DNA from 4 places in the Cyanobacterium aponinum PCC 10605 genome. Region 1 is predicted to be linked to each of the others. Evidence: predicted binding sites of a transcription regulator. Region 1 holds the regulator's gene; each other region holds the start of a gene.
The links. Region 1 encodes NtcA, which controls nitrogen genes in cyanobacteria. Its sites were predicted from a motif close to TTTGTANCNNNNGNTACAAA; they were not measured.

Region 1 (7,613 bases):
AATAGTTGCCCGAAAAAAAGTTGAACAACAGTTATTAATTGCAAATCAAAAACTGGAACAAATTGCTAATATTGATGGTTTAACGGGGGTTTATAATCGTCGTTATTTTAATGATTTATTATCAAAAGAATGGTATCGTTTATGTCGAGAAAAGCAACCTTTATCAATGATTATGGTTGATATTGACTGTTTTAAGGAATATAATGACACCTATGGACATTTACAGGGTGATGAAGTTTTAAAGGCGATCGCATCAACCCTAAAGTCTAGTTTACAACGCTCCAGTGATTTTGTTGCCCGTTATGGGGGGGAAGAATTTGTGATTCTCTTACCTAATACTGATTTACAGGGTTCAATCACGATATGTGAGAATATTTCTCTAAAAATAATGGAATTAGCTATACCCCATCGGGGTTCTAGTGCCAGTAATAGCATTACGATTAGTATGGGCGTTCATTGTCTTATTCCCTCTGCAAAAATTAATCCCTATACTTTAATTGATAAATCAGATGATGCTCTTTATCTGGCAAAAAAAGAGGGTAGAAATTGTTTTCGGTATAGTGTTGACTTAGAATAATATTTAACCTCAGTTCGGTTTAAGAATATCGGGTAAGGGTAGGTTTCAGGTTTCAGGTTTCAGGTGTTAGGATGTTTAGGGGATGAGGAAGAAACAAGTAATGAGTGATAAGTGTTCAGAGTTTTTAATTCTTAATTAAGAGGCTGTCTTTTGCCTCTTGCCTATTCCCTAACTAAATGAGAAATCATAGTCTAAATACTTCTTTGCCGTCCGCAATCACTACTAAGTTAATTTGTAATGGTCCTGAGGTATAGGTTTCACTGGCGGCGACAGTCAAAATTTCGTCAATAGTTTGGTCTGAAGACTGTAATTCTTCGATAAAGTTAACAAGGGAGGTTATTTTGCCATCCCCGATAAAAATTTGTCCTAATATTCCCTCTCTACGAGCTCGGAATTGGCTAACGGAAATGAGAAAGTCTAGTTTTTCTTGTAATTCGCCACTGTTTAAATCTTGTTCATCAATAGAAATAGATGCGATCGCTTCATTTTTTTGGTAGATTATTTGATTAGGGGTAACATCTCCAAAAATACGGATTCTTTCTTCTCCTTGCACATAATTACCAGCCGATAAAATTCTCACTAAATATTGCCCCGGATTGGCTAATTGTTGTTTCATCTGTTCTACTTGCCCCCTAGTTATCTGTACAAACCTTTCTTTGGGGGGCTGATTACCATAACCAATAATCTGCATCACATTGCGATTGGCTTGACTTAAAATAGCATCCACTAACTCGCTGATGTCTGTATCTTTTTTGATTTGTACCAAAGTAACGCTTAATACTTGTCCTTTAATAACAGCAATGGGTCTTTCTCTTAAATCTTGATAAGTTTGGTAGTATTGTTCGAGAATTTCCACTTCTTGGCGGTAAAATTCCAGTTGACCTTCTAAAGAAGCTAATTCCCGCTCTTTTGCATCTAATATATCATCCGTTTGAGAAATGAGGCGATCGAGTTCTACTATTTGCTCATCTCGGCTACTTATTTCTGATTCTAACTGTTTTTGTCTATTTTTTAACTGTTCAAGGCTGATTTGTTGTTGTTGTAAAATTGCCTCTTGCTGTTCAATTTGTCCTTGTTTTTCTCGTAATTCTTGATCTCTTTGGGCGATGGATTGTTCTAACTTTAAGCTCTGTTGTTGAATTTCATCTTTTTCTATTAATAAATCTTCTTTTTCTTTAATAATTCTTTCTACTTCTTTTCTTAGTTTTTCTGTTCTACTTTGAATTTCTCTAACTTTTTTTTGAGTTGTTGACAATTCATTTTCTTTAACATTCAACTGATTTAAGACAGTGTTTTGTCTATTTTTAGCCTCTAGCAGAGCTTCTTCTACCCTTTCTTTTTCCGCTTTTACCGTATCTAATTGTTGAGTAATTTCTCGTCTTTTTTTGAGAATTTCATCTAGTTGAAAAACCCCCTGACGCAAAGATGCACTTAAACTAAATAAAATAATTAAAGTAGAAGCAGAAATTAATGTTCCTGTACCGATGGTAATTAAAACAGCAGTTTGTTTGGGTCTTAATTGAAAGAGTCTTAATCTTGCTTTTCCAACCCTTGTACCAATGCGATCGCCCAATGCTGCGATTAGTCCCCCCAAAAGTAACATCGCTATGATTAAAATATAAGCGCTAGTCATTAGTTAATAATTTGTGTAGTTAAAAATCAAAAAAATGATTATTTTTTGTTAGTAGAGGTGGGAGGAAATAGAGGAAAAACTTATGCAAATTGCTGACTAAGGGCAACAGGATTATGTACTGTGATTTTTTTCTTATTGATAGTAATTAAATTTTCTTGTCTTAATTCTCCTAATAAACGAGTCACCGTTACCCGTGTTGAACCAATAGCCTCTGCGATCGCCTGATGAGATAATTTTAAATCAATAGTAATACCGCTAGGGCTAGGAATACCAAAATCTCGACAAAGAATCAATAAAAAACTAACTAAACGAGAAGCCATATCACGATGAGCTAAAGTTTCAATCATCATCTCTGTTTGCAATATGCGAGACGATAAGCCTTGTAACATCAATCGAGACAACTCAGGATTTTCTTTTAAAGAACGCTGAAAATGCTCGATAGGAGCGGAAAGTAATTCCACAGGAGTAAAAGCCACCGCATGATAGAAGCGATCGGATTTTTGCCCAGTAATCAAAGACAAGACCCCAAAAACACTATTTTCTCGCAACAAAGCCACGGTAATCTCTTCCCCTGCCTCATAAACCCGTGACAACTTGACAGCACCTTTCATTAAAAAATATACTCTTTCCGCAGGGTCACCCGGAAAAAAAATTGTTTTACCTCGTTCAAATTTTTCCACCACAGGGGTATAAATTCCCGCCCCAATTTGACGAAAAACTGAAGCTAAGGGTTGTTCAGACATAGACAATGATTGCATAGGGATAATTAACTTAAAAATAAAATTAAAAATGGCTCGATAAACGACCCTTTCTATAAGAAAATAGGAATAACGAGAAAACCGTCTATAACTTGATCAGTTTAGCGAATAATTGTCCTTAAATTACAGAAAATTAGATTCAAAATCAAGAATATGTTAGATTTGACAGGAAAAAACGCCTTAGTAACAGGTATTGCTAACAATAAATCTATTGCTTGGGGTATTGCTCAACAACTACATAAAGCCGGTGCAAATATTGGTGTTACCTATTTACCCGATGAAAAAGGACGTTTCGAGAAAAAAGTTGGAGATTTAGTAGAACCTTTAAACCCCAGTGTTTTTCTTCCTTGCAATGTGCAAGATGATGCTCAAATAGATTCTACCTTCGATCAAATCAAAGACCAATGGGGTCATATAGACATTTTAATTCATTGCCTAGCCTTTGCGCAGAAAGAAGACCTATCGGGAGAATTTAGTAATACTTCTCGTAATGGTTTTCAAACAGCCTTAGATGTCAGCGCCTATTCACTAACCCGTTTAGTGCAATCAGCGAAACCCTTATTTCGTGAAGGTAGTAGTATCTTAACCCTTAGCTATCTTGGGGGTGTAAAAGTTATCCCTAACTATAATGTCATGGGTGTTGCTAAATCCGCCTTAGAAATGAGTGTTCGTTATTTAGCCTCCGAATTAGGCCCTATGAATGTGCGAGTAAATGCGATTTCTGCAGGCCCCATTCGCACTCTTGCCTCTTCTGCAGTAGGAGGAATTCTTGATATGATTCACCACGTGGAAAAAGTTGCACCCCTCAGACGCACTGTTACTCAAACTGAAGTAGGGAATACCGCCGCTTTTTTATGTAGTGACCTAGCTAGTGGTATTACAGGACAAATTATTTATGTGGATGCAGGTTATGAAATTATGGGCATGACAGAGTAAGTATTGAGTTAGAGTGTTAGGGGATTGGGAGATAGGGGGAGAGGGAGATGGGGGGATTTTTGTTCATAAAGTTTTAACTAATAGAAAAAAATCCTTATATCTCTTACTCTTACTTAATCTCAGTTAACCTAATTTTTTACTTTGAAACAGCCCTGCTTTGAGAGAGGGGATAAAAAGAGGGAAATTTCTTTTTTATCTTAACTCCGAACTCAAATTATTGCCCATTGCCCTTTTAACTTTGCTTTCTCCCCCGCTTTAAACCTCGATAAGTTGTGATAAACCTTCCACCAATCTATTAATACCTATAGATGCAGTATCATAATTTAACGCTCCATAGGCAACCCTTAAACAACACTTATTTTCTACACCAAAAGTTGTTCCGGGAATTACCGCCACTCGATAATTTTCAATGAGTTTTTTTGTTAATTCAAAAGAATTCATATCGCTCTTAATTTTTAAAAACAAATAAAATGCCCCATCAGATTTACTCACTTCACAAATATTAGAAATTTTTGCTAAAGAATCAAGCATTTTTTCTCTAACTTTATTTATTTCTAGTAAGTATTTTTGACAATAATTTTTGCCAATTTTTAAAGCACCATAAGCACCATATTGGGAAATGACAGGAGGACAAATTAGAATGGTATCTTGAATTTTTTTAACAGCCATTTCTAAATGTTTTGGAATCACCATATAGCCAATTCTCCAACTAGCAAAACCATAGGCTTTCGATAAACTGAATAAAGAAATTGTGTGATTATCACTATCTACAAAAGAGGCGGGAGAATAATGTTTAATTCCATTGTAAGTAAAATACTCATAAGCCTCATCACTGATATGATAAATTCCTTTTTCCTTACATATTATATTAATAGCTAATAAGTCTTTTTTTGAGTAAACAACCCCTGTGGGATTATTAGGAGAAATGGTTACAATTGCTTTTGTTTTTGGTGTTATGGCATTAATAATTTGATCTATATCTGGTTGATATTGATTATTTGTATCGACAATTATGGGTTTACAATTAGCCAATCTAATCGCCATTTCATGATTAAAATAATAAGGGGCTAAAATAATTATTTCATCTTCTGGATTAGTGATAGCTAAAACTGCATTCATAAACGCCATATTTGACCCTGCAGTTACGAAAATAGATGACCTATTTTGACTATAGTTAATCTGATTATCTTGAGCTAATTTAGTTTCTATTTCTTCTAATAATTTATTGATACCATTGATAGATTGATATAAATTATTTTGAGGATTACCGGCAAATTTATCAATCTCTTTGAAAGTCTCATCTGGAGGGGGATAAAATACAACTCCTTGCCCTAAAGAGATAGTATTCGGGTTATTAATAATTAATTCATTAATAATGGGTATTAATGGTAATTGTATGTTATCTGCACGCATAAAAAAACCTCAATTCGACGTAATAATATCAATAATGTTAGGTAGGTTTCTGGTTTCAGGTATCAGGCATTAAAATTAGGAGTTAACTATTTTCATTCTTCTTTTTTTATCTAGTGTGTCACTACTTTTTCTTTATTCTTAATTGAAATCTATTCATTATGAGCTATTTACTATTAATTAACTGTCTTTTTTTCTATTTTTTATTTAACTGTCAAACCTGCCACCTGCAACCTTTTCCTAACCAATAATTTACATACTCAAAGTAATAGAGACATTTTTTATCGTTGCCTGTTACCTGATTTCTGCAAGAAATCTATTAACTTTAACTCCGCAATCTGAACTAATATAACTCCTAATTACTCTTTATCCCTTCACTCCCGTATTGGCATCACTAGGAATAATATAATGTTGTAAAGTAATAAATAAAACTAAAACTGGAACTAAGGAAATAATCGAACCTGCGGCAATAAAACGCCAATTTAAGTCCAAAGAACTAGCTAAAGATGCAACTCCTAATGGTAAAGTATAGTAGTCGGGGCGATCGAGGATAATAAGAGGCCAGAGAAAATCACTCCAAGAACCAATAAAAACAAAGATAGCAAGGGTAATAATTGCAGGGCGAATCGCAGGTAACATAATATGCCACCAAATACCCAATTCACTACAACCGTCCATTCTTCCTGCTTCTTCTAACTCTTTTGGTACTCCCTGAAATGCTTGTCTTAGTAAAAATATACCGAAAGCCGAGGTAATTTGTGGCAAAATCAAACCTAAATAGTTATTTTTTAGACCTAGATTAACAGCAAAAATATATAGGGGAATCATCACGATTTGAAAAGGAATCATGATAGTTGCCACGATTAAGACAAAAATAAAATCTCTACCTTTAAATTCTAATCTGGCTAAAGGATAAGCGGCTAAAGCACAAAATAATAAGTTTAAACTAACAGTTAAAACCGCACTAATACTACTATTTAATAAATACTTACCAAAGGGGTAATTTTGCCAAACTAAAACAAAATTTTCAAGGGTAAATTGTTGCGGAATAAATTGAGGAGGAAATGCAAAAATATCTTCTCCTGCAGACTTAAAAGAGGTACTTAACAACCAAAATAACGGAAATAACATTGCTAGGGCAATTATTATTAATAAGATATAAATGGTTATAATCTGAATTAAAGTTTTTTTATTGCCCATTATTTCTTTTCTTTGTCAAAATCTGTTAATTTTAACTCTCAATTTCCAACTCCGAACTTATAACTTGGGTTACATAGATACTTTTACAGAAGCAGTATTTAAAGCCTCAACTAAACTGCGTACTACAGCAATCATGGCAACTTGGTCATTTAATTTATTGATAGCAGAGCCAACACCAATACCAGAAGCACCAGATGCGATCGCCATAGGAGCAGTAACATCAGATAAACCTGAAGCACACATAACAGGTACTTCAACCGCACGGGATAGGGCATAAGCGGCGGCGAGGGTAGGAGATGCTTTTTCAATTAATCCTAAAATACCGCTATGATTGGGGTTGGAGCTTGTGCCACCTTCTGTTTGAATAATATCTGCACCGGAAGCAACTAAAGCCTGTGCTAACTCAACTTGTTCATCAAGGGCTAAAATATGAGGTACAGTAACAGAAAGGGTTGTTTCAGGTAATAATTTACGGGTTTCACGGGTTAAGTTTAAAACATCTTCTGCGGAAAAAGTAATACCTTGAGCATAAAAACTATCAAAGTTACCGATTTCCACCAAATCCGCTCCATTATCTACTGCTTGGGCTAAAATTTCAGCAGAAACGGCAGAAACACAGATAGGAAGACTGATTAACTGACGTACAGTTTTGATTAAATCCATATCCGCCGCAATATCGACAAAGGTTGCACCACCTAACTCAGCAGATTTACATACAGCAGTTACATTTTCAACATCGAAGTTATTTAAACCGCTAATCACTTTTAGAGCTTTTTTTGAGGCGAAGGCTTGAGCTAATTTAGAATTATTAATCATCTTAGAATTTATTGGTATCTCTAACTTTTAGAATGCTAATTATAGCAAAATAGAGACAACGGATCAAAAGTTTTCAAGGCATAACGAAAGAATAGAGTAAGGGGCAAAGGGCAAGAGGCAATAATTTGAGTTCGGAGTTAATATAAAAAAGAAGTTTTCCTAAAACCGTAAGGGTTGAATATATTCAACCCCTACCACCTGACACCTGATACCTTATCTCCCTATTTCCCCAATCTTCCATCTACTTATTAACGAGATAATTTAAGGGGTAATAAACTAAAGG
Region 2 (7,613 bases), 550 kb from region 1:
TTTGGTTTAATCTTGTCTGGGGCAGAACCCATTTTTATTAATCCTGAGTACGATCGAGATTTTGATTTATTTTATAATCTCTCTACCACACAAATAATTAAAGCCTTAGACAACAATTCCAGAGTTAAAGCAGTACTTTTAGTTTCTCCCACTTATCACGGCATCTGTGCAAATGTGAGAGAAATAGCCTATTGTTTGCATAACTATAACATTCCTTTGATTGTTGATGAAGCTCATGGCGGACATTTTCACTTTCATTCAGATTTACCTATGTCAGCACTAGAAGCAGAGGCAGATGTGGTTATTCAGTCAACTCATAAAGTTTTAGGGGCAATGACTCAGGCTTCTATGTTGCATTTACAAGGTAGTCTAGTTTCTTCTGAAAAAATTAGTCGAGCTTTACAAATGGTTCAATCTTCTAGCCCGAATTATTTACTATTAGCTTCCTTGGACTCAGCACGACAACAAATGGCAACAGAGGGAGAATCGTTATTAAGAAATACTTTAGATTTAGCCTTAATAGCAAGGGAAAAACTGAGTAAATTAGATTATTTATCAGTATTAAATTTTGAACAAAAAAAAGATAGTTTTAATAATTTAGATTTGACAAGATTGACAATAAATGTATCTAAATTGGGTTTAACAGGGTATGAAGCTGATGAAATTTTAAACACTCAACTCAATGTTACTTGTGAGTTACCATCATTAAAAACCTTAACTTTTATTATTTCCATTGGGAATAATCTTGATGATATAAATAAGTTAATTGAGGGTTTAACCAAGTTAGAAAAATACCGTAAAAAAGTAAACCAAAATGATATTTTTATCACAAATTTCCCCACTCCTAAACTAAAAATAACCCCTCGTCAGGCATTTTATGCTGAGACAATAACTCTAGGGCAAAGTCAAGCTATTAACCATATTAGTGGGGAAACAATTTGTCCTTATCCCCCCGGTATCCCCGTCATCATGGCAGGAGAATTAATCACCCAAGATGCGATCGCATCTCTCCAAAATATTATCAATCATGGTGGTACAATTACGGGAGCTAGTGATTCGAGCTTACAAACACTAAAAGTAGTTAATTCTTAACTCCTTCTTCCCTTTCTCTTTTCTTTCTTCTCAAACCTAAAACCTGAAACCCTGTACGGGCGAATGGCCATTCGCCCCTACTTCCCCCTCTTCCCTCATCCTCCTATCCCTAACACCTGCAACCTACAACCTGACACCTAACCTTAACTGAGATTAAATTACCACCATCTTCTCTTACCATCAGGAAAAATAGTGCGCCAACTGGTTTTTGCCATTTTTAACTGCTCATCATCCACTTTTGCCCCTTTCAAATTAGCCCCCGCTAAATTACAATCTTTCAGCAACGCACTGGTTAGATTCGCCGCCGTTAAATTAGCACCCTGTAAATCCGCATTTTTCAAATTAGCCTTATATAACTCCGCTCGTCTTAAATCCGCTTCTTTTAAGTTGGCTTGGGCTAAATTGGCATTATAAAAATTAGTGCGATAAAGATTTGCTTTTTGTAAATTTACACCAATTAGTTTACTTTGAGAAAAACTAGCCCCCGCTAATTTAAAGCCCTCCAAATCAAATCCATTCAAACTCTGTTGACTAAAATTGCGATCGCCCTGACGATAATATTCCATAATGGCATCAGGAGTTAGTTGTGCTTTCGGTTGAGTGGGAGGAATAGCACTTATATTAACCTTTGCTTTTGCTGGTGTATTGCCTCCAGCTTGTTGTAACTTTTCCCGGCGTTTTCTAATGGCATCAGCAAGATTTTGAGAAGTAGAATTAGTAACAGTCATATCCTCATCATCATCACTACTTACCTCTTTGCTGACACTTAAATTGACCATGCTACCAGCCAATTCTTCTTCATAGGGAACTAGCTCTAAAGCCTTAATAACATCGTCTGCGGAACTGTAACGCTTACGCACGTCTAACTCTAGCATTTTATTCAACACCTTGGCAAAATTGGAACTAACTGCCGTATGTCTTTCCCATGCCAACTCCCCCGTCACATTGTCGCATAAATCCTTGGGTGCTTTTCCTGTCAACAAAAATATACAAGTTGCCCCCAAAGCGTAAATATCACTAGAATATACAGGACGCATCGCCAACTGTTCAGGAGGAGCAAATCCCATTGTACCAACAGATATTTTCGTAAAGGCACTTTCAGGATTTTGACTCATTAACTGAGTGTTAACCTGTTCTTTTACCGCTCCAAAATCAATTAAAAATAAATTATTTGTCTTTTTCTCACGAAGAATATTCCCCGGTTTTATATCTCGATGAATTACTTTTTCTGAATGTATATATTGCAATACAGGCAACATTTGGCGAAGAAATTTTTTTGCCGTAGTTTCGGGATATATTCCCCCTTTTTTGATTTCTCGCTCTAAATTTTTTCCTAATACAAAATCTTGAATCAAGTAAAATTGGTTATTCTCTTCAAAATAATCCAATAGTTTCGGAATTTGAGGATGATTTAACTTTGCCAGTGTTTTTGCTTCCCGATTAAATAAGTCTAAAGCTGTACGGTAGGCTTCTGGATTTTCCTTAGCGAGTTCAAGTTGTTTAATGACGCAATAAGTGTTTTTCCGTCCCATATCCACCGCCAGATAAGTCGTACCAAAACCGCCTCTGCCTATTTTTTTGATGGCAACATAGCGTTTATTCAGGATTAAATTAGACTGACAACTACGACACTTTCTGGTTTTGGTATCGTTGACTGGATTTTCGCAATCGGGGTTGAGACAATAGATAACGCTCATTCACACTGGTTTCTCTGCTGAGTTAATGGAAAAATATTCATCTCAAGATGTATTTTTAGTTTATCTTAATTTCTTCCCCCTCGAATAAATTTACTCAAAAATCTTCCCCTTTTACTTGATTTTCTATTTCTTCAATTTTTTGTTAAGTTTTTTAACTTTTTGCGTATTTGGTAGCAATTTATACAGAAATTTATTATCATGGTGTATGTAAGCAATAAATCCTCATAAGGAGATAAGACTATGAACACCAATCAAAAATCTCGTGCTTTAATGATGCGTCACGATAAAATGATTAGAAATCGTCAACAATCTATGTTAGGTAGAGTTGCTGGTGAAATCGGCATGGATGTAAATAACACCGAATATTATGAAAATTTGAAATCTGCTCCTTTATCCAATTTTGCTCGTAGCTACGATCGCAGCAGTAGCACTTTAAGTTAAGATAATTTATGAATAAATAATGTTACAACTAAATATTAGTCAATTTTGGGCGTTCTTTCTCTGAGAAGGGGCGCCTTTAGGTTATGTTCTAAAGTTGCGCATTTATTTGGCATTGTCAGCGAAGGTAGGCTTCAGGTGACAAGCTGCAGGTTTCAGGTTCAATATAAGTAAAGGTAAAGCAAAAAAGGCAAAGGGCAAAAGCGAGTAGTGAATAGTGAATAGTGAATAGTTGATAATTAATAATTAATAATTAATAAACCCGAACTCCTCATCCCGCTAACACCCCAACCCCAAATTGTAAAAACTCCCAACTCAGGTAAAATTATGGTGTTGTTTAACAATAACTGGATGCAAAGGACGGAAAGATATAGATGAAAATTAATACCCTTGTTATTATTAAACGAAAACCTTGGTTTAGGGAAGCATTTAGGGTTAAATATTCTGTTTTTCCAGATGTTTGGGAAAAGGCTCTTTTTTTTGCTATTTTTTCCTTTGTTATTTGTTTACTGCATAGTGTTGGTTTTCCTGTTCAACAACCGATTCTAAGTAGTTTGATACCCACTATTGTCTTAGGTTTATTATTAGTTTTTCGTACTAATTCTGCTAATGAACGTTTTTGGGAAGGGCGAAAATTATGGGGGGGAATTGTTAATCATTTACGTAATTTAACTTGGCAAATATGGGTTAATATTAAAGAAGAAACACCTCAAGATCAAGAGCATAAAATTAATGCTTTAAATTTATTGACAGTATTTGCGATCGCAACTAAAAATCATTTAAGATCAGAGGGAATAAGTGAAGAAATGCGCCCTTTGTTATCTGCTTACTATTACCATCACTTACAAACAAGTCAACATTTACCGCTACAAATTGCCGCCTATTTGGGAGAATATTTACAGCAAGAATATCAAAAAAAACATCTAAATGAATATCAATTAACTAATATGCAACAATTGATTAATCAACTTATGGATATGGTGGGCGGATGTGAAAGAATTTTAAAAACTCCTATCCCTAATTCCTATAGTATTCACTTAAAACAATTACTTTTAATTTATTGTTTAGTATTACCATTTCAGTTAGTAGATCAAATAGAGTGGTGGACTATTCCTTTTGTTTCCATTGTTAGTTATATTGTTTATGGTATAGAAGCGATCGCCCTTGAAATTGAAAATCCTTTTGGTAGAGATAGAAACGACTTACCATTAGACCAAATTTGTCAGGCAATTAACCAAAATATTCAGGATTTTATACTTAATCAAAAACGTTAAAAATTAATGTTAATTATCTTTTCCAGAGGTATTAAATTTTGACTGACTCTACGATTATTAATTATGATGAGATAAAACCAAGAATTAATATATATCAATCTTCAATCATTTAAAATGAAAAAATTTTTACAGCAAACCCTTGCCAGTTTTTTAGGAAGTTTAGCCAGTTTATCATTATTAGCTTTATTAAGCTCAGGAGGATTATTCATTCTCATAGTGGTTTTACTATCCATGAGTAGCACTCCAAAAATTGAGAATCAATCTGCCTTAGTTTTTAACTTAAATAGTCAAATTAGCGATTATCAAAGAGAAAGTGATCTTAATTCTTTGTTAGGAGGAAATAACACCGAGAATTTAACCTTAAGAGATATTACTTATGCTATCAATAAAGCCGCAGAAGATAAAAGAATTTCCGTTTTATATTTAGACGGTAGTCGAGGAAATCTTATTACAGGATATGCTAGTTTAACGGAAATAAATGATGCCCTAGAAAAATTTAAAGCTAGTGGTAAAAAAATTATTGCTTATAATGTTTCTGCTGGAGAGCAAGACTACTTTATCACATCCATTGCTGATGAAATTATTTTAAATCCTATGGGCGGAATGGAAATGAATGGTTTAGCTTCCTCTCAACTGTTTTTTGCCTCTGCTTTAGAAAAATATGGTATAGGTGTTCAAGTGGTTAGAGTCGGTAAATATAAATCAGCAGTCGAGCCTTTTATTCTTGATAATTATAGTCCAGAAAGCAAGTTACAAACTCAAGATTTAATTGATGATTTATGGAATTCTTATATAGAAAATGTAACTAATAATCGAGATTTAAAAGCAGGAGAAATTAATAATATTGCAGATAATAAAGGTATTTTACAAGCCTCAGAAGCGAAGAATTTAAAAATAATTGATCAAATTAAATATGAGGATGAAATTATTAGCCAATTAAAAACTATTACTAATAGCGAAAACGAAGACAATTTTCGTAAAATATCCATTAAAGATTATATTACTGCCAATCCTGAAGAAACTAGCAGTAGTAATCAAATTGCAATTCTTTATGTAGAAGGAACAATTGTTGATGGAGAAGGCAGAATCGGAGAAGTTGGGGGTAATCGCTATGTGGCAGAAATTAGAAAAATTAGACAAAATGATGATATAAAAGGGGTCATTGTTAGAATTAATAGCCCCGGTGGAAGTGCGATCGCATCTGAGTTAATTTTACGAGAATTACAGCTAACCGCCAAAGAAAAACCAGTGGTGGTATCCATGGGCGATGTTGCCGCATCGGGAGGGTATTGGATTTCTACCGCAGGAGAAAAAGTATTTGCTAGTAATAATACTATTACAGGTTCGATCGGTGTATTTGGCTTAATATTTAATGTAGAAGATATAGCCCAAAATAATGGCATTAATAATGAAGTAGTAAAAACTAATAAATTTGCCGATTTAGGTAATGGTTTTGCACCGAAAACCGACGCAGAATTAAGTGTTATTCAACAAGGAGTTGATCAAGTTTATGACTTGTTTTTAGAAAGAGTTTCTAAAGCAAGAAATCTACCTATGGAAAAAGTTGTAGAAATTGCTCAAGGAAGAGTTTGGTCTGGACAAGCCGCTCAAAAAATTGGTTTAATAGACGAAATTGGTGGTTTAGATAAATCCTTAGAATATTTAAACGAAAAATTAGAATTAAATAATAATTATCAGCTTATAAGTTATCCTGAAAAAAGAAGTTGGCAGGTTGAGTTAATTAACCAATTAAGTGGAGCAAAACTCAATTCCAATCTAACCGATAAAGAAACTTTATTGAAAATGATTTGGGAAGAAAATACAGAGTTACAATTAAGAGAAATTTTAAAAAATCCTCATCAAATTTATAGCATTCTCCCTTATAAATTAAATATAAAATAAATAACTTCAGTTCGTTTTAAGAATATTGGATAAGGGTAGGTGTCAGGTTGCAGGTGTTGGGGATAGGGGGATGAGGGGTAGATAAGTTCGGGGTTCGGAGTTTTTTATTCTCAATTCTTAATTATCAACTATTCACTATTCATTAAATTGCCCTTTTCACCATCACTCATAGATGAAAATTTATGGTGAGTTTGTTGTGATGTTCGATTCGGTAAACCACATCTTGATCGCATTAAATCTTTTGTGACATGATGACCTATATAGTAGGGATAACAACTATATCCCATCAATTTTTACTGTTTATATAATTTCACTGTCACACTTAAACTAACTGCTTATGACTACTATCTTGGAAAAAGGAAATATTACGATTCATACCGAGAATATATTTCCCATCATCAAAAAATCCCTTTATACTGATCACGAAATCTTTTTAAGAGAATTAATTTCCAACTCTGTGGATGCGATTTCTAAAGCAAAAATGGCATCTTTAGCAGGGGAATTTAGTCAAGAATTGCCTGAACCCGAAATTTCAATTACTATTGATAAGGAGAAAAAAACCCTTGCCATTAGCGATAATGGTATCGGTATGACAGTAGAAGAAGTTAAAAAATATATCAACCAAGTTGCCTTTTCTAGTGCGGAAGATTTTATCACTAAATATGGTAAAACCGCTAATGATTTAATTGGGCATTTTGGTTTGGGTTTTTACTCTGCTTTTATGGTAGCTAAACAGGTAGAAATCGATACTTTATCTTATCGTGATGGTTCTACTGCGGTACACTGGACTTGTGATGGTTCACCTGAATTTCAATTGAGTGATTCTAGTCTTACAACCCCCGGTACAACCATTACCCTTACCATCATGGATGAGGAAACGGAGTATTTAGAGGAAGCAAGAATCAAAGGTTTAATCAAAAAATACTCTGATTTTGTACCTGTAGCCATTAAAATGAACGGGGAAACCATCAACCGTCAAAAGGCTTTATGGAAAGAATCCCCTCAAGATTTGACCGATGACGACTACTTAGAATTTTATCGTTATCTCTATCCTTTTCAAGAAGATCCTTTACTCTGGGTACATTTAAGCACGGATTATCCATTTTTACTCAATGGTATCCTATATTTCCCCAAATTGAAACCCGATGTTGATGTCACTAAAGGACAAATTAAGTTATTCTGTAATCAAGTATTTGTTAGTGATCATTGT
Region 3 (7,613 bases), 1.8 Mb from region 1:
TTCAGGGGAATAGTACGAATTTCTTCACTTAAACTTAAAGCATTTGCGCTACCGACAAAGGATTGCCATGCAAAAATAACCCCGACAATGAAAATTAAAACAAATTTTTTCATAATTTTGAAACAAATATTTTTTCTTAGTATTTTTGAGGTTCTGATTTATACCCTAATTATTTTCTCTCAAAATCGGTTCATCTTTGAGCAATTATTGTAAAGTTTTGTTAATAATATTGTGTTGAAAGGCAATAAAAAAGGATAGAACGACTGTCCTACCCTCATTTTTTCTGAACTTAATAAATAACTTAAAAGTTACTGCTAAATAATAAATCTACTTAGTTGAGTTACACTTCTGAGCCAACTTCATCGCTATAGCTAGAAGAAAAGCCTCCAGAAAGAATATCAGCTTCTTTGACAAAGCCACTGTAAGCCTCCATACCATGTTCGCCAATATCCAAACCTTTGACTTCTTCTTCGCCAGAAACTCGAATACCAACGGTTGCTTGGAGAGCGTACCAAACGATGAAGCTAAAAGCGACGGTAAAACCACCGATGGATAAGATACCAATAATCTGATTGATGAGAAGAGCTACTCCGCCTCCTGTTAACAATCCGCCCTCAGTGGCAAAGATACCCACCGCTAAAGTTCCCCAAATACCGCAAACTAAGTGAACAGAGGTTGCACCTACAGGGTCATCAATTTTTAATACTTGGTCAAACATGGCAACGGAATAGACGACGATTATACCTGCGATCGCACCAATGATAATAGAACTGAAATAACCAACACTAGCACATCCTGCAGTAATACCGACTAAACCAGCTAAGATACCGTTAATAATCATAGAAAGATCGGGTTTGCCGTCTTTTAACCAAGAAGTAAAAGTTGCGGTGATACCACCAGCGGCGGCGGCTAAGTTAGTAGTAACAGCGATATAAGGAACGTTAGCAGTAGCGGCTAATTCAGAACCGGGGTTGAAACCAAACCAACCAATCCAGAGAATTAAACATCCGAGAGTAGCAATACTCATATTGTGACCGGGGATAGCACTAACTTTACCATCAGAGGAATATTTCCCTTGACGAGGTCCTAATACTGCGGCACCCACTAAAGCCGCCCATCCACCAACAGAGTGAACCACTGTTGAACCAGCAAAGTCAGAGAAGCCTAATTCACTTAACCAACCACCATCCCAAACCCAATGCCCTGTAACAGCGTAGGAAATGGCTACTAATAACGCACTGAAGATTAAAAACGCATCGAATCGAACCCTTTCAGCTACCGCACCAGATACGATGGTAGCGGCAGTGGCGGCGAAGGCTACTTGGAATAAGAAAGAGATAGCCGCAGGTACTGCTTCTGGATAATTTGCATCACCGTAGGGAGTACCATCACCATTGAAGAAGAAGCCTTGTAAACCGATGAAACCGTTTCCTTCTCCGTACATCAATCCAAAACCAATTGCCCAATAAGCAATAGTTGCGATCGCAAACACGATCAAGTTTTTCGCTAGAATATTAACAGCGTTTTTTTGGCGACAGAAACCAGTTTCTAACATTGCGAAACCAGCATTCATGAAAATAACCAAAACAGAACAAAACAGTAAAAACACTGTATCCAAAACGATTTTCACTTGTTCTAAGTCTTCGGGGCCATCGTAACCCTGTGCCATTGCCGCACCATCCCACACCGCAACAATAATCGCCGTCAATGGGATACAAGCCAACCAATAAGGAGAAATTCTGCTAGTTATTTTAGAAATAAAATTAAGAATAATACTATCTTGATTTTCTTTTAAAGATCTTCTCAGACCTCTTTTTCTAGGGATCGTCACCATAATTATTAATTCAATTTACTCGTGAGATAACCGTTAATAAATAAATAATTGATTAACCTATCAATTAACTGTTAAATATTCATATGTTTTATTAGCTCTTTTCTGTATCAAACAATACAATAAAGCCCTGTAATTGCTTAAATATGCTGAAAGAATTTTGGTTTAGTCTCAATCCCCTATATATATTCATCCTTCAGCACTTAGGTGTCTATTTAGGAGGATTTTTATTAATTTACGGTTTTTTGTTCTTTCTCTTACGCCCTTTATTTCGCAGTTTAGAAAGAGACATTGCTTTAGTTACCCTAAATATTTCTGGTTATCCTTTACTCAGTATTTTTACTTTTTTTAATCTTAAATTTACCCTTTATGATTTGGAAAATTTTGTTGGCAAGGATATATTGCAAAAGATTTTAAATGCTTGTCTAATTGTCGTAATTAGTTATTGGCTAGTGGCAATTATCAAAAAAGTTATTATTTATTATCTCAAACAATATACAAAGCAAAGTGAAGTCATGTGGGATGATGTACTTTTACCACTGGTAGAAGCAGTTTTACCCGTCATGGTTTTTTTACTGGGGGGTGTTTTTGTTTTAAACAATTTCGGGGTGGATTTAACGGGTATTTGGGTGGCTTTAGGGGGGGCAACTTTTATTATTGGTTTTGCCCTAAAAGATATATTGGCTAATTTTTTTAGCGGTATTGTTTTGTTAATTGATACTCCTTTTCAATTCGGAGATGTATTGCGATTGGAAGATGGTTCTATCGGGATGTTGTGCCGTATCGGAGTTAGAGTGACCCAAATTTACTTATTTAATCATCATTGTGATATTTATATACCTAATAGTGTTTTGCAAAATCAAAATATTACTAATCTCAGCCGCCCTACATCCTATTATTATTATTCTACAACCATTGAAATACCTGCGGAATTAGAAGTAGATTATCTAAAAAGTTTAATTACTGAAACCGTCTTAGCACATCCTGATACTTTAGCCGATATTGAAAAGAAAATAGCTTTGATTGATCGTTTTTATCTATGTGAAGAAGAAACGAATAACAGTTTGACAGAACAACAAATAAGTGGAAAAAATAGGCTTTTAGCAGAACAAAAAGTTAATATTAAATTGCAAGAAATTGAAGAATTTTTAGAGGCTTTAGTAATTACTTTACAGTTTGCAGAAAAGGGTGGTTTAACATCGGAAGAACTAGAAAATATTTATCAAGAATATCAAGAAATATTAGTTTTAATTGGTTTAAATATTAACTCAGAAATTAATACTGATAATCTCTTAAATACTACTTTTTCTGAATCTCAAGCTCCAGATGGTTTGATAGAATTAGTAAGAGAATGGTATCGTTTTTGGCTTAAAGACCCTAATTTAAAAGAAGAAGACTTATATTTAATTCCTCAAGAATGGGAAAGAAAAATTACTTTATTAAAGAAAAGAACTTATCGACTTTATCAAAAAATTACAAATCCTCAATTAGAAGAAACTCGATTAGATGATTATGTTTTGGAGTTAAGTGATTGGTTTAAATCTCGTTTTAAAGAGCGTAAAAAATGGCAAGACCCACAAATTTGGATCACTGCTTTAAATCATGATGAGGGTTTTCTTTATTATGAATTTAAAATTAATTTTTTTGTAGATGATATTAAATTAGAATACGGCAAAAGAGGCGATCGCATCGCCAGTCAGATTAACCAAGAAATCCTGCGAATTGTTAAACCAGAGAGAAAACAACACCAGTAAAATAAAAATGTCATTAAATATTAACAATTATCAACAAAAATCAATATTTACTTACTGAATAACAAAAAAAAGGTATTAACTATTATATTTAACGAACAAAATTCTTAACAAAATAAATTTATATTTAACCACTAGGGATATAAAGATACATTATTTTTTTATGTTAACAAGTATAAAAAAATATTAAATATTAAATAATCATAAAAGGAGTGCTATTTAACAAAAAATTATCTATATTTAACTTAAAAGTAGTATGGAAACATAAGAAAAATGGATAAAATAGTAACCAAAAAGGATAGAAATGACAATACTATTATTTTGTTAAAGTATAGTAAAGGGAAAAGAAACTTTAGAAAACAAAATTTTGCTGGAATTAATCTCTCAGGACTATCTTTAATAGACATTGACCTATCAGAAACAGATTTAAGTTGTGCAAATCTCGAAAATTGTGACTTAAGGGGAGCAAACTTAAGTAAATCGTGCCTCAAAGGGTCAAATCTCAAAGGTTGTAATTTAAGAGGTGCAATATTGAATGAAGCAGACTTAAGTTATGGAAATCTTAACCACGTTAACTTAACCAAAGCCCGATGCAAAAAAACAAATTTTTATCGTAGTCATATTAGTTCTGCTAATTTACAAAATTCTTATTTTTCTGAAGCCAATTTAGTAGCAACTTCTCTTAATAAAAGTGATTTAAGCTATGGAAATTTTCAAAAGGCTAATTTGAATCATGGATTTTTAACAGGAAGTAATTTAACCCGAACAAATTTTCAAGAAGCAAATCTAACTAACGCTTGTCTGATTCGGGCAATAATAGACAAGACTCTTTTTCAAGGTGCAGAATATAATCTACAAACTTTATTTGATCATCATTTTCTCCCTGAAAAGCATGGAATGAGTGAAGGGGGATATATTTCTGTTGCCGAAATTGTTAATAGTTTGAACTATTTAAGCAAAACAGGTTCTCATTATTTAGGTAAATCAATAATAGTAAAATATTTGGAAAAATCTCGTCCTCATTGTGAATGGGTTAATAGCTTTAAAATTACCAATAAAGGCTCAATTCATTATCAAGGTGCATTGACAGAAATCATTAGTGATTTTGAATTAAAATGGTATCAAGAATGGGTGAAAAATTATATTCAAAATTGTTCCATTATGGTTAAAGGATTTATTGATTTATTAGAACAAGATAAAATATTCCTACAACAAGATAAGATAGTTTCTCCACAGTACCTAAATTACAATTTAGAGCAAAAAATTTCTTAAATCTTGATTCATAACTCATGTGAAAATATTTGACTCTTCTATAGTTAAGAATTAAGAATTAAGAATGAAAAACCACGAATACCTGTACGGGCGAATGGCCATTCGCCCCTACTTCCCCCTTTCCCCTCATCACCTACTACCTGCAACCTGCAACCTGACACCTGACACCTAACCTTATCGGATATTCTTAAACCGAATTGAGGTTATTTAATAACTCCCTATTGCCTTTCTTAAAGTAAAGTAAACGTAAAATTAATTCTGTTCACCCACTTAAAACTCTTTATAATAATGTTCTATGAATGCTCAGATTTAAATTCTTTTCTACAGGATATTAATCATTACTATCAAGAATATAACTTACAAAAAAAGACTCGTTTTTTTCAATACATAAACATGGCTAAATTTTCCCCCTTTTTGTCTTCTCTTGAAACAGAAAAAGACCAAAATAAGAAATGTCATGTATTTTCAATGAAGTTTTACGAATCAATGGAAAAAGCATTATCGAAGGCTTTAGTTGAAAATCAGTTTGAACTTTATTACCAACCATTTATCTGTTTTAACACCCGCAAGATTGTCGCCGTGGAGGCTTTAATTCGTTGGAATCATCCTTATTGGGGATTAATTTCTCCTGATAAATTCATTCCCATCGCAGAAAAAAGTGGATTAATTCTTCCCTTGGGGGAATGGATTATTAGAGAGGCTTGTTTAGACATTCAAGAATTTTTATCGTATCCCCTCAAATTAGCCATTAATATTTCTCCTCATCAGCTACAGGATACTTTTTTTCTTAGGAATATGATCAAGATTCTTCAAGAAACCAAGTTTTACCCACAAAATTTAAGTTTAGAAATCACCGAAGGAATTTTTTTAGAAAATTCCACTAATGTTATAAAACTGATGGTAAAACTGAAAAAGATGGGTATTTCTCTGGCTTTAGATGATTTTGGCACGGGTTATGCAGGTTTAAAATACTTGAACGATTTTCCCTTTGATGTTATTAAATTAGATAAATCATTTATTCACAATATTGCTCGTAAATCTCGACAAAAGGCGATTGTTAATAGTATGGTAACTTTAGCAAAAACTTTGAATTTAACTGTTCATGTAGAAGGCATTGAGAACAATGATGATTTGAATTGGATTATATCTGAAGGCATTAATCAAGGACAGGGCTATTTTTTTAGTCCTCCTTTATCAATTAACCAATTAAAATCGTTTCTGAAAATTTGGGTATATTTATAATAAGTTCGTTTTTGTTTCTTCACTAAAAATACTTACGTTTACTCTTCAAAAAATAAAGAAACTTCAAAAAAATAATTAGGAAATTATGACCGTCTTTGTCTCATAGGTAGATATTTTGACATAATCTCTAAGTTTATAAAATTTATTCTTGTTAGAAAATACATAATCCTTAGACAAACTGCTTCATAAAAAATTCACAATTAAATTTTTATTTTTGAGTATAAATACTGCACTTTTTATTATGTAAAATTTCAACAAAATTTGTTAAAGTTTTGTTAAAAAACTCAAAAAAAAGGCTGATTTTAGTCAAAAAAATTGTTAATATAAAGAAAAAATAAAAAAAATCATAAATAGATAACAAAAAACTTAATATAAACAACGGTTCCTAAAAACAGAGAGGAATAAAAACAAAATTAAGGTAGGAAGAAAAATGTTAGCAAACACCGCAGTAATTGATATTCAAGCACAATATAACTCAGGGGAAAGAAATTTTCCTAAGTTGCAACTCAGAAGAATTGACCTTAGAAACGCTCAACTAAAAGGAGTCAATCTCGGAGGTTGCGATTTAAGTTATGCTGATTTAAGGGATGCCGACTTGAGCGGTGCTGACTTGAGTAAATGCTATCTCAATGAAGCAAATCTCAGTGGGGCAAATCTCACTGGTGCAAACTTAACAGGAGCATACTTAATTAAAGCCTACCTAACTAAAGTTAATTTCCAAAAAGCAATCGTTAAAGAGGCTTATTTTACGGGTAGTTTTCTAACTAGAGCAAACTTTTATAAAGCAGACTTATCTGGGGCATTCCTCAATGGCGCTCATCTGAATGGAGGTATTTTTAAAGACGCATCCTATGATAATACTACTCGTTTTGATAAGGGATTTAACCCTGAATCCTTAGGAATGCAAAAAGTTTCTTCTTTTAATCTTGCCACTAGCAAAAAAGTAACCATTGGAGAAATCATAACTAATTTTGAAACCATTGCATCTATTACTAGTAAGTATTTAGGTGGGACTATTACAGGCAAAAATTTTGAAGATAGTCGCCCTGATGTGGAATGGTTAAGAGAATTTTCTATGGACAAAAATGGTAAGGTAAATTTTAATGGTTCTCTGTCTCATCAAGCTACTACGATACAATTGAAATGGTTTGAAAAATGGACTAATGCTTTTGTGAAAAAATCGTCCATGATTATTCAAGACTTGCCCAATATCATCGAAGAAAAACATTTAACTGTGGACTATTTAATAAAAAAAGGTGTTGCTTAATTAATTTATCTAAGTAGCAAAGAACTATAATTTCAAATTTTTTTTCTTATTTAAAGGTTGATCATTTTCAAAAATATAATCAGCTTATTTTATCTTTATTTATTCAATTATGAATAATATTTAAGAAATCAAAAGATTGTTAAAAAAAGTGAGCAAAAAATCAAAATTACTAATAACATAATAAGAAAAGGATTAGGATTTTGACAAATTAAGTCTTTCACTTTTAGAAGTTAATTAATAATCTCTTAAT
Region 4 (7,613 bases), 570 kb from region 1:
CTTTAAAAATAGAGTTATTCATACCTATCATACCGAAGGAGCAGGGGGAGGTCACGCCCCTGATATTATCAAAGTCTGTGGGGAAATGAATGTTTTACCTTCATCCACTAATCCCACTCGCCCTTATACTGTCAATACCATGGAAGAACATTTAGATATGTTAATGGTATGCCATCACCTTGACAAAAAAATTCCCGAAGATGTGGCTTTTGCCGAATCCCGTATCCGCCGAGAAACCATCGCCGCCGAGGATATTTTGCACGATTTAGGTGCTTTTAGTATGATTGCTTCCGATTCTCAAGCTATGGGGAGAGTCGGAGAAACAATAATGCGTACATGGCAAACTGCCCATAAAATGAAAGTCCAAAGAGGTGTTTTAACCCCCCCTAACCCCCCCTTAGAAGGGGGGGGAAAATGGACAACTGAAAATGATAATTTTCGAGTCAAGCGTTACGTAGCGAAATACACCATTAATCCTGCTATTACCCATGGTATCGCTGATTATGTGGGTTCGATCGAAGTTGGTAAATTAGCCGATTTAGTCTTATGGAAACCCGCCTTTTTCGGTGTCAAACCTCAATTAGTTCTCAAAGGCGGTATGATTGCTTATAGTCAAATGGGAGACAGCAACGCTAGTATTCCCACTCCTCAACCTGTTCATTCTCAACCCATGTTTGCTAGTTATGGAGGTGCGATCGCATCTACTTCTTTAACCTTTATTTCTCAGGCGGCATTAGACTTAGATATAAAAGGAAAACTAGGGCTAAGAAAACCCACCATTGCTGTCAAAAATACCCGTAACCTCACCAAAAAAGATCTCAAACTTAATGACTATACCCCTAAAATGGAAGTAGATCCTGAAACCTATGAAGTAAGAGCAGACGGTGAATTACTAACCTGCGAACCAGCAGAAGTTTTACCAATGGCACAACGCTATTTTTTGTTCTAACCATAATCGCAAGGGGCAAACCCCTCTGTGTCTCCCCTTAAAAGGGGAGAAGGGTAATAGGCAATGGGAATAAAAAATTAGCAATTAGCAACTCCGAACTTCGAACTCTATCTGCTTATCCTACATAATTTATTAGTAAAAATCATGATCACTATAACAGAAAATACTAATAATAATCCCGAAAATTTAGATAATAATAAAGTAGTTGAAATTAAAAACTTAGACTTTTATTTTGGTCATGGTAGTATCAGAAAGCAAATATTATTTAATATTAATTTAACTCTAAAAAAAGGAGAAGTTGTTATCTTAAAAGGTCCTTCAGGCTCAGGAAAAACAACTCTTTTAACCCTCATGGGGGCTTTACGCAGTGCTAGTTATGGCTCTTTGAAAGTATTTAATCAAGAATTGATAAATGCTCCTGAAAAACTGCTTATTAATATTAGAAAAAATATTGGTTATATCTTCCAAGCTCATAATTTATTAAACTCTCTCACCGCCCGACAAAATGTACAAATGTCTTTAGAGTTGCATTCTCAATTTAGCCATGAAGAAGTAAAACAAAAATCAATCGAAATGTTGAATGCTGTTGGTTTAGGAGATCGTATTAACTACTATCCTGAAAATCTTTCTGGTGGTCAAAAACAAAGAGTTGCGATCGCACGTGCTTTAGTCTCTCATCCAAAAATGGTACTAGCAGATGAACCCACTGCCGCTTTAGACAGTAAATCAGGGCGAGATGTGGTGGATATTATGCAAAAGTTGGCTAGACAGCAAGGCTGTACTATTCTCATCGTTAGCCATGATGATCGCATTTTGGATGTAGCAGATCGTATTATTGAGTTAGAAGATGGAAAACTATTGACAGAATCCCAAGTGTAACGACTAGGACTATATTTTTGAAAAATAAAAACCTTCTCCGAAAAAGGGGACCCCCCCAGGAGGGGGGGGAATTAGGAATTAGGAATATATATTATTATTAAACAAAAATTTATTGTTGTCAATAATTACAGAGGATTTTACCTTTTATTTCCTTTTCCAACCAGTAAGTATTGTAAGAAAGAGATTTTAGTTGATTCGGAGTTATTTGCCATGGCTGTTGGGGGGCAAAAACGATAAACTCTGCCCTTTGTCCAATTTGTATTTTTAATGGTTCTTGGTATAGACATTTCAAGGCATTAACACTTAAGGCTTTCCATAATTGTGAAGCGGATAATTCACCAGTAATCACAAGATTTTGCCATAGTAAAGGTAAAGCTAATTCTAAGCCAATTGAGCCTGATGGAGCATCTGCAAAGGCAACGGTTTTTTCTTCGTAAGTATAAGGAGTATGATTAATAGAAATAGCATCAATCACACCTGTTTTTATCCCTTCCAATAAGCCCAAACGATCAATTTCAGTACCCAAGGGGGGATCAAAACGTAAATGAGGATTATAACTAGCAATGGTTTCAATATTGAGGATAAGATGATGCCAATTAACACTCCCAGTAACAGGTAATTGTTCTTCTTTTGCCCTTTTAATTAAATCCACGCCCCTAGCTGTCGAAATATTCATTAAGTGAATGGGGGTTTTTGTTAATGCCACTATTTCCAACAAAGAAGCAATAGCAACCGTTTCCGCTATCTCTGGATTTCCGATTAAACCAAGACGAATGGAAGTGCGACACTCTCTAACTACCCCTTTTCCTTTTAGTTGTAGATTTGTAGGACAAAGGGCAATAGGTAAATGAAAAGGTTGAGCATATTCTAATAACTTACGTACTAACTGTAAATTGCTATGGGGACGATTATCTGTAAAACCAACTACTCCTGACTCTGCTAAATCTGCTAACTCGGCAATGGTATTGCCCTCTAAATTTTTGGTTAAACTACCCCAACAATCAAAGTTTGTTTCTAGGGATTTAGTTTTATTTTGAATCCATGTCACCGTATTGGGATTATCTACAACTGGCAAAGTATTGGGTAAAATCGCCACCCTTGACACTCCCCCTGCTTTTGCAGAAGCATTAAGGGTTTGTAGAGTTTCTCTTTCTTCGTATCCCGGTTCACCACTATGACAAAATAAATCTACTAGGGCAGGGGCTAATATTAAGCCATTACCATCAATTATTTTCGCTGAATCGTCTGTTAATTCAATCTTTGGGCTGATTTCTTGAATCTTATTATCATCAATTAAGATGTCAGTTACTTGGTCAAATCCAGATACAGGATCTAAAGTTCTAATTTGTTGAAAAAGCAGTGTTTGATTCACCTTGGTTCCTATTTACAACTCAATAACGGTGAAAAAGTATCTACCTTTAATCGGTTAAACTTTTCCATGCCTGAGTTACTATTTTACTCAACCATCGTCTTTGTACTTGATCTAATATTTGATCTTCTGCCAATACTTCTTTGATTAGGTCTTCTAAAGATTTTCCTTCATAGTGGGTTTTTTCCACTAAAGATGCGATCGCCTCTGCGACTATTTCTGCGGACACTTTTTCGCTACAAGGATAATCGAGCTGATTGGAGTCACAAGTTAAACAAGAAATCATATTTTTTACCCCCCTCGACTTTTATTAACAATTGTAAACACTTTTTCATTTTTTAGGATGTTCAGAAGTTTAACCCATTCAAAAACAAAAAGGGTGATAAATACTGTTTTTCTTAACATTTCACTTTACATAGTATGCAAATCTCGATTTCACAAATTGATAAAACCTCATAAAAATTCTCAGGTAAATTTTTGTAAAAAGTTATCTATTTTGTAAAATTTTATACAGAAATATGCTTAAATAGAGTTAAGAAAGTAAAGGAGAGAAGAAAATGAGTGCAGAAAGTCAAGCCCGTAGTTTAATGATGCGTCATCATAAATTTATCAAAAATCGTCAACAGTCAATGTTAGGACGCACCGCTTCAGAAATTGGGATGGATATAAACGGTTCAGAATACTGGAATCCTGTTCAGGGAAAACCTAATTCTAGTTTCCGTGTTAGTTATGATCGCTCCCATGCTTCTTTAAGTTAGATAATAGGTTTTAGGTTTGATAAAAATAATTAAAGTAAAAGTTATTGTGATTTGACAGCATGGCGATAATAAATAAACTTAGGGAAGATGTCTTCGTCTAACTGATCGGTTTTTTATTTTTTAATACTATAATTCCGACACCTGACACCCGACACCTTCCTAAAATAATTAATATTTCATTGTGCGTAACATAAATTATCTATACCTAATATATGCGATCGCCTGAATCCAAACAAGGATTTTTTCTTGGCTGGTAGTTACTAAAGAAAGACAATTTTGATCTTGCCATTTTACCACCCCTTCCAGAGTCTTATTGGTCATTAAGCCAATCTCGATAGGGGTTTTGTTTTTGATGAAAGATTGAATTTGACGAACGCTAGGAAATCCTGTATCAAATGCGGTCATAATTAATTATTGTTAACTAAAAATTGGGAATATTTAGACTATGACACTGAAGTTTAGCAAATATCACGGACTCGGCAATGATTTTATTTTGATAGATAATCGTCACCAGTCTCAACCCCTCGTTTCTCAGGAAGATGCTGTAAAAATGTGCGATCGCCATTTTGGCATTGGAGCGGATGGAGTGATTTTTGTTTTAGCAGGAGAGGGAGATACTGACTATACTATGAGAATTTTTAACTCTGATGGCTCAGAACCAGAAATGTGTGGTAACGGCATTCGTTGCTTTGCTCAGTTTATCACTGAATTGGAAGGAAAAGAAGAAATCGGCAAAACCTATCGTATTCATACCCTAGCAGGTTTAATCTGCCCCACTATTATGGGTAATGGACAAGTTAAGGTGGATATGGGAGAACCCCAATTAGAAGCGGAGAAAATTCCTACTACCCTTGGCAAAACTGGGGAAAAAGTAGTCAATGAATCATTAATAGTAGGCGATCGCACTTATCATGTTAGTTGTGTGAGTATGGGTAATCCTCATTGTTTAGTTTTTGTTGAAGATATTGAGCAAATCAATCTCAATGAAATTGGATCAAAATTTGAAAATCATCCCGTGTTTCCTCAAAAAACCAATACAGAATTCATCCAAATCATTAGTCATAATTATCTAAAAATGAAAGTTTGGGAAAGAGGTGCGGGAATTACCCTTGCTTGTGGTACGGGTGCTTGTGCTACCGTGGTGGCGGGTGTCTTAAATGAAAGATGCGATCGCATCTCTACCGTAGAATTACCCGGAGGATGTCTTGAAATAGAATGGTCAGAAAAAGATAACCATGTCTATATGACTGGCCCCGCAACCAAAGTATTTTCAGGACAAATTGCTTAAGCTAATAATTAGACATCTTCAGAAAATATTAATATAGGCTCGTAGTTAGGGCTTGGTTCCCTTATTTTGAGGATTGTTGGAGATGTCTATTAAGTAACCTCAGTTCGGTTTAAGAATATTGGATAAGGGTAGGTGTCAGGTTTCAGGTTGCAGGAACAGCAGGTGTTGAGAGAAAGTAATGAGTAACAAATAATGAGTGTTCGGGGTTTTTAATTCCTAATTCTTAATTTTTCCTTTGCCCTCCCCCCTCAAGAGGGCTGATAAAGGGGGGTTTGCCCTTTGCCCTTTTTACTTTGCCATCAAAGAAAATTGAAGATAATATAAACAAAACAGCGTGAAATAGAGGAAATAATTACTAAACTCAATTCAATTCTATGTCATTATTTTTGATTTAACTAACACAATTTTAATAATTTTTTAATAATTTGCCGAAAATATCATGAAAAAAAGACAAAGAAGAAAATTAAATGAAATTAGTAATCATCTTTACAACTAATTGGGATCAAGGAATGTTAGTTTAGATAGTGTCAAGATAAAAGAAAATAAAAAAATTAATGGTTATTATGGCTCAAATACTGGACGCAATTCCCAACAATGAAAATGATAGTATTCTCTGTTGTTACGTCAATGCGACTAGCCAAATTCAAGTAGCAAGAATTACAAATATCGAAAATTGGTATTTTGAGAGAGTAGTATTCCCCGGACAAAGATTAATGTTTGAAACATTACCAGAAGCTCTCTTAGAAATTCATTCAGGAATGATGGCTAGTGCAATTTTGTCGGATACAATTCCTTGCAAACGTTTATGTATTAGTGAAGAAAAAATTGAGGAAAAAAAAGAAGATGAAGATAGTAGTTTGTACAATAAAAGAAAGGAAGATGAATCAGAAAAATTAGAAGTCGTTTTAACTTGAAATAATTTAATTACAACTCATTATTAACAATAATTTAATTATATAAAAAACCCTAAATATACTAGACAATAACCGAATTTAGGAAATAATCTCTAACCGAATAAAAAATAAAAATGATGCTTTATCTACTAAACTTGATTTAACTTTTTATTTTCGGAAAAGTCTATTAATGAAAAACAGAATTTGGGATCATTTAACAGTGAAATAGAGGGGCATAATGAAATATTTATTGCCTCTTTCTTAGCTTGATAATCAAATCTATTCAATCAATAATTGTGACGTAGCTTTTTTTCATCAATCTGTAAAATGCCCTTGCTAAATATATTGATAGTATTACCAAGTTTTTGGCTGAAAATCATCACCATTGACAATAACTACATTTTCTCCAGACTGAGTTAAAACAAATAAACCTTGACGATAAGCATATTTATCCGCTCCTTCCTCGATTTCAATTCCTGCCACTGCACCATATACTCTTTTTTGACTATATTCAGGGAAAAACTCCCTAAATTCTTGTAAATCTTCCATCAATTCTTTAACATTCTCAACCCCTAAGCTACTTTTAACCTCTACGACTAAAACATGATCTTGATTAGTCACTAAAATATCTATTTCTAAAACCCTACCATCGAGCTTCTTTTTCACCCGTTGACTAACTTGATGGACAGGAATACCACGACTGATAAACAATGTTTCACAGGCAGGAGCAACCATATTTTCCACAAAACGCCCCCATTTTCCCCCTAAATTACCGATTTCTTTGCTTAATCTCGTAATTTGGCGATCGGTTTCTAAGGATTTTTCTTTGAGAATACGCTCTATTTCTTGTAAACGATGATCACTTTCTTTTTGTGACTCTGCTAATTCGGCTAAAATTTTCCAGACATCATCGGCAGTGGTTGTCATGATTATTTGTTTTCTGGTTAATTGCTTACATAAGATAATTGTATATTAACTTTCTTTTTCTAAGCCAAACCAATAGCCCTTACCGTAAATAGTATGAATTAAGGGAGGCTCTTGATTAGACTCAATTTTTTTTCGTAAAAGTCTCACCATTGCCGCTACGACATTACTACTAGGAGCTTCTTCTGTTGTCCAAAGATAGTTATAGATTTCTTCTTGAGTAACTAACTGATGAAGGTTTTGGCTGAAAAATTGTAGTAATTTAACCTCTTTTTCTGACAACTTAATCATTTTGCCGTTACGATAGGCAATTTGACTTTCAACCTCTATTTCTAAATCGGCTACTTTGATTCTTGTTTCGAGCTTATTTTGTTCTTCTTGACTATCAGTAATTGTGCTAACTCTCCTCAATAAAGCCCTCACCCTAGCCAACAATTCCCTTAATTCAAAGGGTTTCACTAAATAATCATCTGCTCCTGCATCTAATCCCAAAACCCGATCATCTAAAGTATCTTTTGCGGTTAAAAATAATACAGGAGTTTTAATAAAAAAA

Region 2: the regulator NtcA is predicted to act here: its motif matches at 2,957-2,976, upstream of gifA (glutamine synthetase inactivation factor IF7A).
Region 3: the regulator NtcA is predicted to act here: its motif matches at 1,936-1,955, upstream of CYAN10605_RS09995 (ammonium transporter).
Region 4: the regulator NtcA is predicted to act here: its motif matches at 3,693-3,712, upstream of gifA (glutamine synthetase inactivation factor IF7A).

What each region holds. Positions count from the first base shown of each region.
Region 1 is NC_019776.1:113,994-121,606, reverse strand. It holds gene CYAN10605_RS00505 (GGDEF domain-containing response regulator) at 1-577, shown strand, start outside; gene CYAN10605_RS00500 (DUF3084 family protein) at 762-2,210, opposite strand; gene ntcA (global nitrogen regulator NtcA) at 2,291-2,968, opposite strand; gene fabI (enoyl-ACP reductase FabI) at 3,122-3,904, shown strand; gene CYAN10605_RS00485 (pyridoxal phosphate-dependent aminotransferase) at 4,160-5,317, opposite strand; gene CYAN10605_RS00480 (carbohydrate ABC transporter permease) at 5,681-6,514, opposite strand; gene CYAN10605_RS00475 (DUF561 domain-containing protein) at 6,584-7,330, opposite strand; gene mreD (rod shape-determining protein MreD) at 7,572-7,613, opposite strand, start outside.
Region 2 is NC_019776.1:3,682,921-3,690,533, reverse strand. It holds gene CYAN10605_RS15535 (aminotransferase class I/II-fold pyridoxal phosphate-dependent enzyme) at 1-1,092, shown strand, start outside; gene CYAN10605_RS15530 (serine/threonine-protein kinase) at 1,251-2,789, opposite strand; gene gifA (glutamine synthetase inactivation factor IF7A) at 3,030-3,230, shown strand; gene CYAN10605_RS15520 (bestrophin family protein) at 3,602-4,501, shown strand; gene sppA (signal peptide peptidase SppA) at 4,616-6,403, shown strand; gene CYAN10605_RS18935 (hypothetical protein) at 6,532-6,690, opposite strand; gene htpG (molecular chaperone HtpG) at 6,741-7,613, shown strand, end outside.
Region 3 is NC_019776.1:2,406,506-2,414,118, reverse strand. It holds gene CYAN10605_RS10000 (cytochrome c family protein) at 1-113, opposite strand, end outside; gene CYAN10605_RS09995 (ammonium transporter) at 341-1,834, opposite strand; gene CYAN10605_RS09990 (mechanosensitive ion channel family protein) at 1,978-3,585, shown strand; gene CYAN10605_RS09985 (pentapeptide repeat-containing protein) at 3,856-4,854, shown strand; gene CYAN10605_RS09980 (putative bifunctional diguanylate cyclase/phosphodiesterase) at 5,248-6,096, shown strand; gene CYAN10605_RS09975 (pentapeptide repeat-containing protein) at 6,527-7,363, shown strand.
Region 4 is NC_019776.1:680,696-688,308, forward strand. It holds gene ureC (urease subunit alpha) at 1-949, shown strand, start outside; gene CYAN10605_RS02800 (DevA family ABC transporter ATP-binding protein) at 1,094-1,828, shown strand; gene CYAN10605_RS02805 (dihydroorotase) at 1,947-3,200, opposite strand; gene CYAN10605_RS02810 (hypothetical protein) at 3,247-3,483, opposite strand; gene gifA (glutamine synthetase inactivation factor IF7A) at 3,755-3,955, shown strand; gene CYAN10605_RS02820 (Hfq-related RNA-binding protein) at 4,151-4,360, opposite strand; gene dapF (diaminopimelate epimerase) at 4,401-5,243, shown strand; gene CYAN10605_RS02830 (DUF1830 domain-containing protein) at 5,807-6,157, shown strand; gene CYAN10605_RS02835 (DUF8196 domain-containing protein) at 6,491-7,063, opposite strand; gene CYAN10605_RS02840 (response regulator transcription factor) at 7,109-7,613, opposite strand, start outside.